2 regions of the Streptomyces sp. NPDC101118 genome follow, and region 2 is predicted to be linked to the other one. Evidence: riboswitches for the same ligand, from Rfam matches in the RefSeq annotation. Region 2 holds a riboswitch; the other holds the start of a gene.

Region 1 (3,391 bases), on a different contig from region 2:
CGTTGTAGAGGGCGCGCTCGACCTTGCCCTCCTCGTCCACGACCACGGTGGAGCGGATCACGCCGGTCACCGTCTTGCCGTACAGCTTCTTCTCGCCGTACGCGCCGTACGCCGCCAGGACCTCCTTCTCCGGGTCGCCGACCAGGGTGACCTTCAGGTGCTCCTTCTCGCGGAACTTGGCCAGCTTCTCCGGCTTGTCCGGGGAGACGCCGATCACGTCGTAGCCGGCGCCCGCCAGCACGTCGAGGTTGTCGGTGAAGTCGCAGGCCTGCTTGGTGCAGCCGGGGGTCAGGGCGGCCGGGTAGAAGTACACGATCACCTTGCGGCCCTTGTGGTCGGCCAGCGAGACCTCGTTGCCGTCCGCGTCGGGCAGGGTGAAGGCGGGAGCCGTGTCGCCGGGCTGGAGTCGCTCGCTCATGTCCTCAAGTCTCCTCGGGAGGGGATCCGTACGGCACGAGCGTAAGCTGACAGACTGTCCACGTCGGACTACGCCCACCCACGACCATCACGGAGGCAGCGCGGTGTCGGATGTTAGGACCCCCGCCCAGATCGAGGCGGACATCATCCGCAGGCGCGAGCAGCTCGCGGAGACGCTCGACGAGATCGGCGTGCGCATGCACCCGCAGACGATCATCGGGGACGCCAGGGCCCGGGTGGCCTCGACGGTCGACGAGACGGCGGGCCGTGCCTTCGCCGCCGTGAACCGGGTGGTCATCGACCTCAAGGCCGGCCTGCGGCACGAGGACGGCGCCCCGCGCTTCGAGCGGGTCGTGCCGGTGGCGATGGTCGCCGTGGGTCTGATCGGTCTGCTCGCCGTCTCCGCGCGTCGCAGGCGCGGGTGACCCTGGGGGGCGCGGGGCGGGCGCGGGCAGGTAGGTTCGGTACGTGAGCGATAACCCCACCCACCACGACAAGCTGCCCATCCGGATGCTGCACGACCGCGTGCTGGTCCGGTCGGACTCGCCCGAGGGCGAGCGCCGTTCCGGCGGCGGCATCCTCATTCCGGCGACGGCTGCGGTGGGCAAGCGGCTGGCCTGGGCCGAGGTGGTCGCGGTCGGTCAGAACGTGAGGACCGTGGAGCCGGGCGACCGGGTGCTGTACGACCCCGAGGACCGTGCCGAGGTGGAGGTGCGGGGCGTGGCGTACGTGCTGATGCGCGAGCGGGACCTGCACGCGGTGGCCGCGGAGCGGCTGGAGGGGTCGGAGGACTCCACCGGCCTGTACCTGTAGACGGTTTTCCGAGGAAGGGCCGGTGACCTGGGTCACCGGTCCTTTTTTCGTGTTTTGCTACGGTGGTCTGGAACCCCGACGAGACGCGCCGTACCGGGTACGACAAGACGACGCACCCCGTTCCGCTCTCGTCCCGGAGGTGCCGTCATGGCCTGGGTTCTTCTTCTCGTCGCCGGTCTGCTCGAGGTCGGCTGGTCGGTCGGCATGAAGTACACGGAGGGGTTCACGCGGCTCTGGCCGAGCGTGTTCACCGGTGCCGGCATCGTGGCGAGCATGGTGTTGCTGTCGTACGCGGCGAAGTCGCTGCCGATCGGTACGGCGTACGGCGTGTGGGTGGGCATCGGTGCGGCCGGTGCGGCGGTGCTGGGCATGGTGGTGCTGGGTGAGCCGGTGACCGCCGCCCGGATCTTCTTCATCTGTCTGCTGCTGGTGGCTGTGGTGGGTCTGAAGGCGACCTCGGGTCACTAGTTCCGCCGCTGTCGGTGCCGCCGGGGCCTCCGGTGGTGGTGGTGCCGCCCGTGGTGGTGGTGCCGCCTCCGTCGGTGCCGGTGGTGGTGCCGCCGGTGGTTCCCGTGGTGGTGCCCCCCGTGGTGCCGGTGGTGGCGCCCTGGGTCCGGCCGCCTTCGTCGCCCCCGCCCGTGTTGCCCCCGTTGTTCCCGCCCTGGGTGCGTCCCTGGTCGCGGCCATGGTTCTGGCCTTCGGTCTGGCCCTGGGGGCGGCCGGGGCGCTCGCGGTCGGGGCCGCGGGTGCGGGTGGGCTCGGCGGGCGGTACGTACGCGGCGCCGGGCTGGAGTTCCAGGTCGAAGTCGACGGGGTCGGTGCCTTCCAGTGCGGCCGCGGTGTACGCGGCCCAGATGCGGGCGGGGTAGCCGCCGCCGTTGATGCGGGCCTCGCCGAGGGCGCCGTAGAGGGGCTGGAGGGTGCCGGCGTCGGGGTCCTGGCCCATGACGGCCACGACGGTGGCGAGCTCGGGGGTGTAGGCGGCGAACCAGGCGGCCTTGTCCTCCTCGGCGGTGCCGGTCTTGCCGGCGGCGGGGCGTCCTGCGGCGAGGGCGGCGGTGCCGGTGCCGCTCTCGACGACGCTCTGCAGCATGGAGGTGGTGGTGTCGGCGGCCTCGCGGGTGACGGCCTGGCGGGGGGTGCGGCGGGGGAGGGGGACGGAGTCGCCGTCCTTGGTGATCTTCTCGACGATGGTCCAGGGGGTGTGGCGGCCGTGGTCGGCGAGGGTGGCGTAGACCTGGGTCATGTCGAGGACGCTGGCCTGGAGGGTGCCGAGGGCCATGGCGGGTACGGCGTCGAAGGCGGGTACGTCCTTGGGCATCCCCATGTCGACGGCGGTCCTCTTGACCTTGGTGGGGCCGACGTCGACGGCCAGCTGTGCGTAGACGGTGTTGACGGAGTCGTTGGTGGCTTCGCGCACCGTGATGTCCCCGTAGGAGCGCTGGTCCTCGTTCTCGGGGGCGTAGGCGATGGCGGAGCCCTGGACGGGGCGCCGGTTGTCGCCGTTGTAGAGGGTGTTGGGGGTGATGCGGCGGCCGTCCTGGGTGGTGGATCCGTTCTGGACGGCGGCGGTGAAGACGAGGGGCTTGAAGGTGGAGCCGGGGGTGTAGTCGCGCCGGGTGGCGTTGTTGACGTACTGCCTGGTGTAGTCGATGCCGCCGTAGAGGGCGACGACCTTGCCGGTTGCGGGGTCGATGGAGGCGCCGCCGGCGCGGACGATGCGGTCTTTGGCGCGGTCGGGGTCGAGCTTGCTCATGAGCTGGTCGCGGACGGCTTCGACGAAGGCGGTCTGGCGCCGTTTGTCGATGGTGGTGGTGATGCGGTAGCCGCCGGCGGCGAGGTCGGTCTCGTCGATGACCTTGTTGGCGAGGAGGTGGTCCCGGATGGTTTCGACGAGGTAGCCGCGCTGTCCGGACATGCCGGAGGGGGCGCGGACCTTGCCGGGTTCGGGGAAGGTGGTGGCGGCGCGTTCCGCGGGGTCGAGCCACTTCTTCTTGACCATGCCGTCGAGGACGTAGTTCCAGCGGGCGACGGCGCGGCCGCGCTGCTGGGGGTGGGCGACGACGTCGAAGGCGCTGGGGGAGTTGAGGAGGGTGGCGAGGTAGGCGCCCTCGGCGGTGGTGATGCGGCTGATGTCCTTGCCGTAGTAGGCCTGGGCGGC
Region 2 (3,391 bases):
AGAACTGGTCCCGCGGCGGCCTCCAGATGACCGGCAGCGTCTTCCTCCACTGCGACCACTCCGCGCCGGTGGACCTCATGCGCGAGCACGTCCACGACATCCTCCGCGACTGCCCCGCATGGGACGGCCGCGGCTGGGACGTCGCCGTCACCGAGACGACCCCCTCCACGATCGTCGTCCGGGCCATCGTCACGGCCAAGGACGCCGACGACCTGTGGACCGTCCGCTGCGCGGTGCGGGAACGCCTCGTCGCCTGGCTCTCCGAGAAGCACCCCCACGCCCTGCCGCGCCTCGCGGTGGCCCCGGCCCCCTCGCCGGACGGCGACGGCCCCCGCCGCCCGGCCTGGGACTGACGCCCGGACACGCCCCGTGTACGGGCGCGGACTCCGGGCACACGCGCGGCATGACCGTACCCAAGACCACAGTCCTCGTCCTGGACAGCGCCGAACCCGAGCTGCTGGCCCGCTTCTACGCCGAACTCCTCGGCGGCACCGCCGCGCCCGCCCCCGACGACGGGGACCTGCTCCTCGTCTCCGGCCCCGCCGGCGTGGTCCTCGGCGTCCGCCGCGACCCGCACCACGCCCCGCCGAGCTGGCCACTCCCCGAGGGTTCCCAGCAGGCCCACCTGCACATACTGGTCCCCGCACCGAGCCTGGACGACGCCGAGCGCGAGGCCGTGGCGCTCGGGGCCCGGCCGGTGGCCGCCGAGGACCCCGGCAGCGGGCCGGGCAGCCGTACCACCGTGCGCCGCTACGCAGACCCGGCGGGCCACGGGTTCGTCCTGTCCGCGGTCCGGCAGGCGGCCGTACCGGCCCAGTCCCGCCGCGGCTGAGGGGCGCGGCCACCGGGGCCGGCCCACCGGGCGGGTGGGCGGTCCCGGCGCCACCGGGCGGGCGGTGCGGTCCCGGCCCGGTCGCGCGGGTGAGCGTCCGCCGTCCCGGCCGCCCACGGCCGGCCCCTGCCGCCCTCCCGGGTGAGAAGGGTCACCGGCGGACCCCGGTCCCCGCGGTCCGTTGCTAGATTGTGCGGCGGCCCCACCCGAGGCCCCGGACGAGATGCGCCGTACCCGGTTACGCACGACGACGCGCCCCACGGCGCCGTCCCACCGGCAGGCGCCGTACCGCTGTCCGGCCCCGGGCAGCGTTCCCTCGTCGCACAGATGGGCCGACCACATGACCGTGCCGCTCACCCGCACCCTCTACACCACGACCGCGCACGCCTCCGGAGGACGCACCGGATCGGTCGTCACCGACGACGGACGGCTGGACGTCCGGCTGGCGCCGCCGCGCAAGAAGGTGCCGGGCACCACCAACCCCGAGCAGCTGTTCGCGGCCGGCTTCGCCGCGTGCTTCACCTCCGCACTGGCCGAGGTGGCCGGCGAGTTCGGTGCCGACGCGTCGGCCGCCCGCGTGCAGTGCGAGGTGCGGCTGGGCACCACGGACACGCCCGCGGGTTACGGCCTCGCCGTCGGCCTCACCGTCTCCGTGCCCGGCTGGGCGGCGGCGGACCTGCTGCCCCTGCTCCACCGCGCGGACGCGGTCTGCCCCTACTCGCAGGCGGTACGCGGCAACATCGACCTCTCGCTCCAGGCGCTCGACGGCGGCCCCGCCGATGCCTGAGCCGGCCGCCGCGCCCGGGCCGCCGGACGGAAGCCGGTACCCGGTCCCGGCCGGGACCCCGGCCCCCGGCGGGCCGGGCGTGCCGGTGCCGGAGCGGGGCGCATGGCTGCGGCGCGGGATCAGCCGCGACGGCGGACCCCTGCGCGAGGACGACGAGGTGGTCTGGCTGCAGGACGGCCGGTACTTCGCGGACAGCCGGGGCTTCGCCGGCACCACCGGCTTCGACGGCCGCCAGGTGCACTTCCACCACCTGACGGGGGAGCCCGGCGAGGACGCGGGCAGCTTCCGGTGGGAGGGCACGGACCTCGTCGAGTGGGGCACGAACCCGGACGGCAGCACCTTCCTCGAGGTCTGGACGCCGCTCCCCGACGCCGAGGGCGACAGCGGCTCCTGGACCGGCCCGGACCACCACGTCGTACGCGTCGGCGCGCACGTGGTCCACGTCGACTCCCGTACGGGCACGTACTGGCGGCTGTGACCCCCGGGCCCGCGGGGGAGCCGGGAGCCGCAGCGGCACCCGGCCCGGCCCCTCTCGGCCACCCGACGGCGCTTTCCGGACGGATCGGGCCGCTCCGGGCCCTCGCGGTGCCCAGGTGCGCGGAAGCGGGGCAGGCGCGGGGGCGGCGGTGACGCGCCGCCACCGCTGCGGGGGACAGGTACCGGACTTCCCCGTGGCGGCCGACCGGACCACGGAGGTAACGACCATGCGGATCACCGTCACGCGATCCGGGGGCTTCGCGGGTGTGGAGAAGGCCCGCGAGCTCGACACCTCGGGCCGCCGCGACGCGGCGCACTGGGAGGAGCTGGCCCTCAGGGCCCTGTCGGGCACCCCGGACGGCTTCCACTACCGGATCACCGTGGACGACCAGGTGCTCGACGTCGAGGACGGCTGCCTCTCCGAGGACCAGCGCAGGCTGATCCGCGCCGTGCTGGAGGAGGCGGCCTGACCGGACGTCAGTGGCCCGGCCGCCCACGGCGGCCGGGCCACTGACGGGAAACGCCGGCGGGCGTTCCGGCACCCCGAGGTGCCGGAACGCCCGCCGGTTTCCAGGATCGCGGTGCGGCGCGGTCAGAAGCGGCCCAGCGGGGCGTCGCCCCAGTAGCCGCCGACCTCCCGGTGGTACTCCGGGTCGCCCAGGTGCTTGTCGCGGACGAACTCCGGGGCCTCCTTGACCTGTTCCTTCGTCCGGTCGACGTAGACCTTCTCCTCCGCGGCGTCCACGCGGGTGATCGTGCCGGCGGGCAGGAGGACCTCCTTGCCGAAGATCCAGGGTCCGGTGTCGACGACGATCCAGGAGGCATCGGTCTCGTACGAGTGCTTGTCGACCTTGCCGATGGTGCCGTCGACGGCCTCCACCTTGTAGCCCGTCAGATCGGTGCCCTCCAGGCTGCCGACGGAGAGGCGGTAGACCCAGATGTTCTCGGTCATGGGAGCAACTTCCTTTCTCGGCGATTCCTCGGGGGCGACGGCCGGCCGGTCCGGGTCCGGACCGGGGCCGGCGGCGTCGCCACGGAGCTCGCCTGCCCCGGTTCCGGGGTTTGACTCACACGGCTTCGTCGGGAACCGGAACCGGAACCGGGACGGGAACGGGGACCGGAACCGGAGCCATGGCGACGGCGGCCCCGGCGGACGGCGCTGCCGGGTCCGCGGGATGGCCGGCCAGGTAGTCCAGCAGGCCGGCGATCTCCAGTCCGGCCTCCGCGGGGTGGCGGAACCGGGCGCCGGGGGCGATGACGTAGCGGTTGCGCCGGCCGTCGCGGGTACGCGTGAG

The links. Region 2 has a riboswitch for guanidine ahead of ACIQUQ_RS05260 (Ohr family peroxiredoxin). Riboswitches for the same ligand answer to the same signal wherever they lie in the genome.
Region 1: another riboswitch for guanidine. It lies ahead of ACIQUQ_RS24540 (DMT family transporter); the one in region 2 lies ahead of ACIQUQ_RS05260 (Ohr family peroxiredoxin).

Annotation. Positions count from the first base shown of each region.
Region 1 is NZ_JBIVZG010000016.1:123,264-126,654, forward strand. It holds gene bcp (thioredoxin-dependent thiol peroxidase) at 1-418, opposite strand, end outside; gene ACIQUQ_RS24530 (DUF3618 domain-containing protein) at 522-842, shown strand; gene ACIQUQ_RS24535 (co-chaperone GroES) at 928-1,230, shown strand; guanidine-III (ykkC-III) riboswitch at 1,284-1,347, shown strand; gene ACIQUQ_RS24540 (DMT family transporter) at 1,378-1,698, shown strand; gene ACIQUQ_RS24545 (transglycosylase domain-containing protein) at 1,643-3,391, opposite strand, start outside.
Region 2 is NZ_JBIVZG010000002.1:508,875-512,265, forward strand. It holds gene ACIQUQ_RS05250 (mechanosensitive ion channel family protein) at 1-353, shown strand, start outside; gene ACIQUQ_RS05255 (VOC family protein) at 404-832, shown strand; guanidine-III (ykkC-III) riboswitch at 1,028-1,089, shown strand; gene ACIQUQ_RS05260 (Ohr family peroxiredoxin) at 1,173-1,619, shown strand; gene ACIQUQ_RS05265 (hypothetical protein) at 1,612-2,097, shown strand; gene ACIQUQ_RS05270 (protealysin inhibitor emfourin) at 2,324-2,566, shown strand; gene ACIQUQ_RS05275 (PRC-barrel domain-containing protein) at 2,689-3,048, opposite strand; gene ACIQUQ_RS05280 (helix-turn-helix transcriptional regulator) at 3,164-3,391, opposite strand, start outside.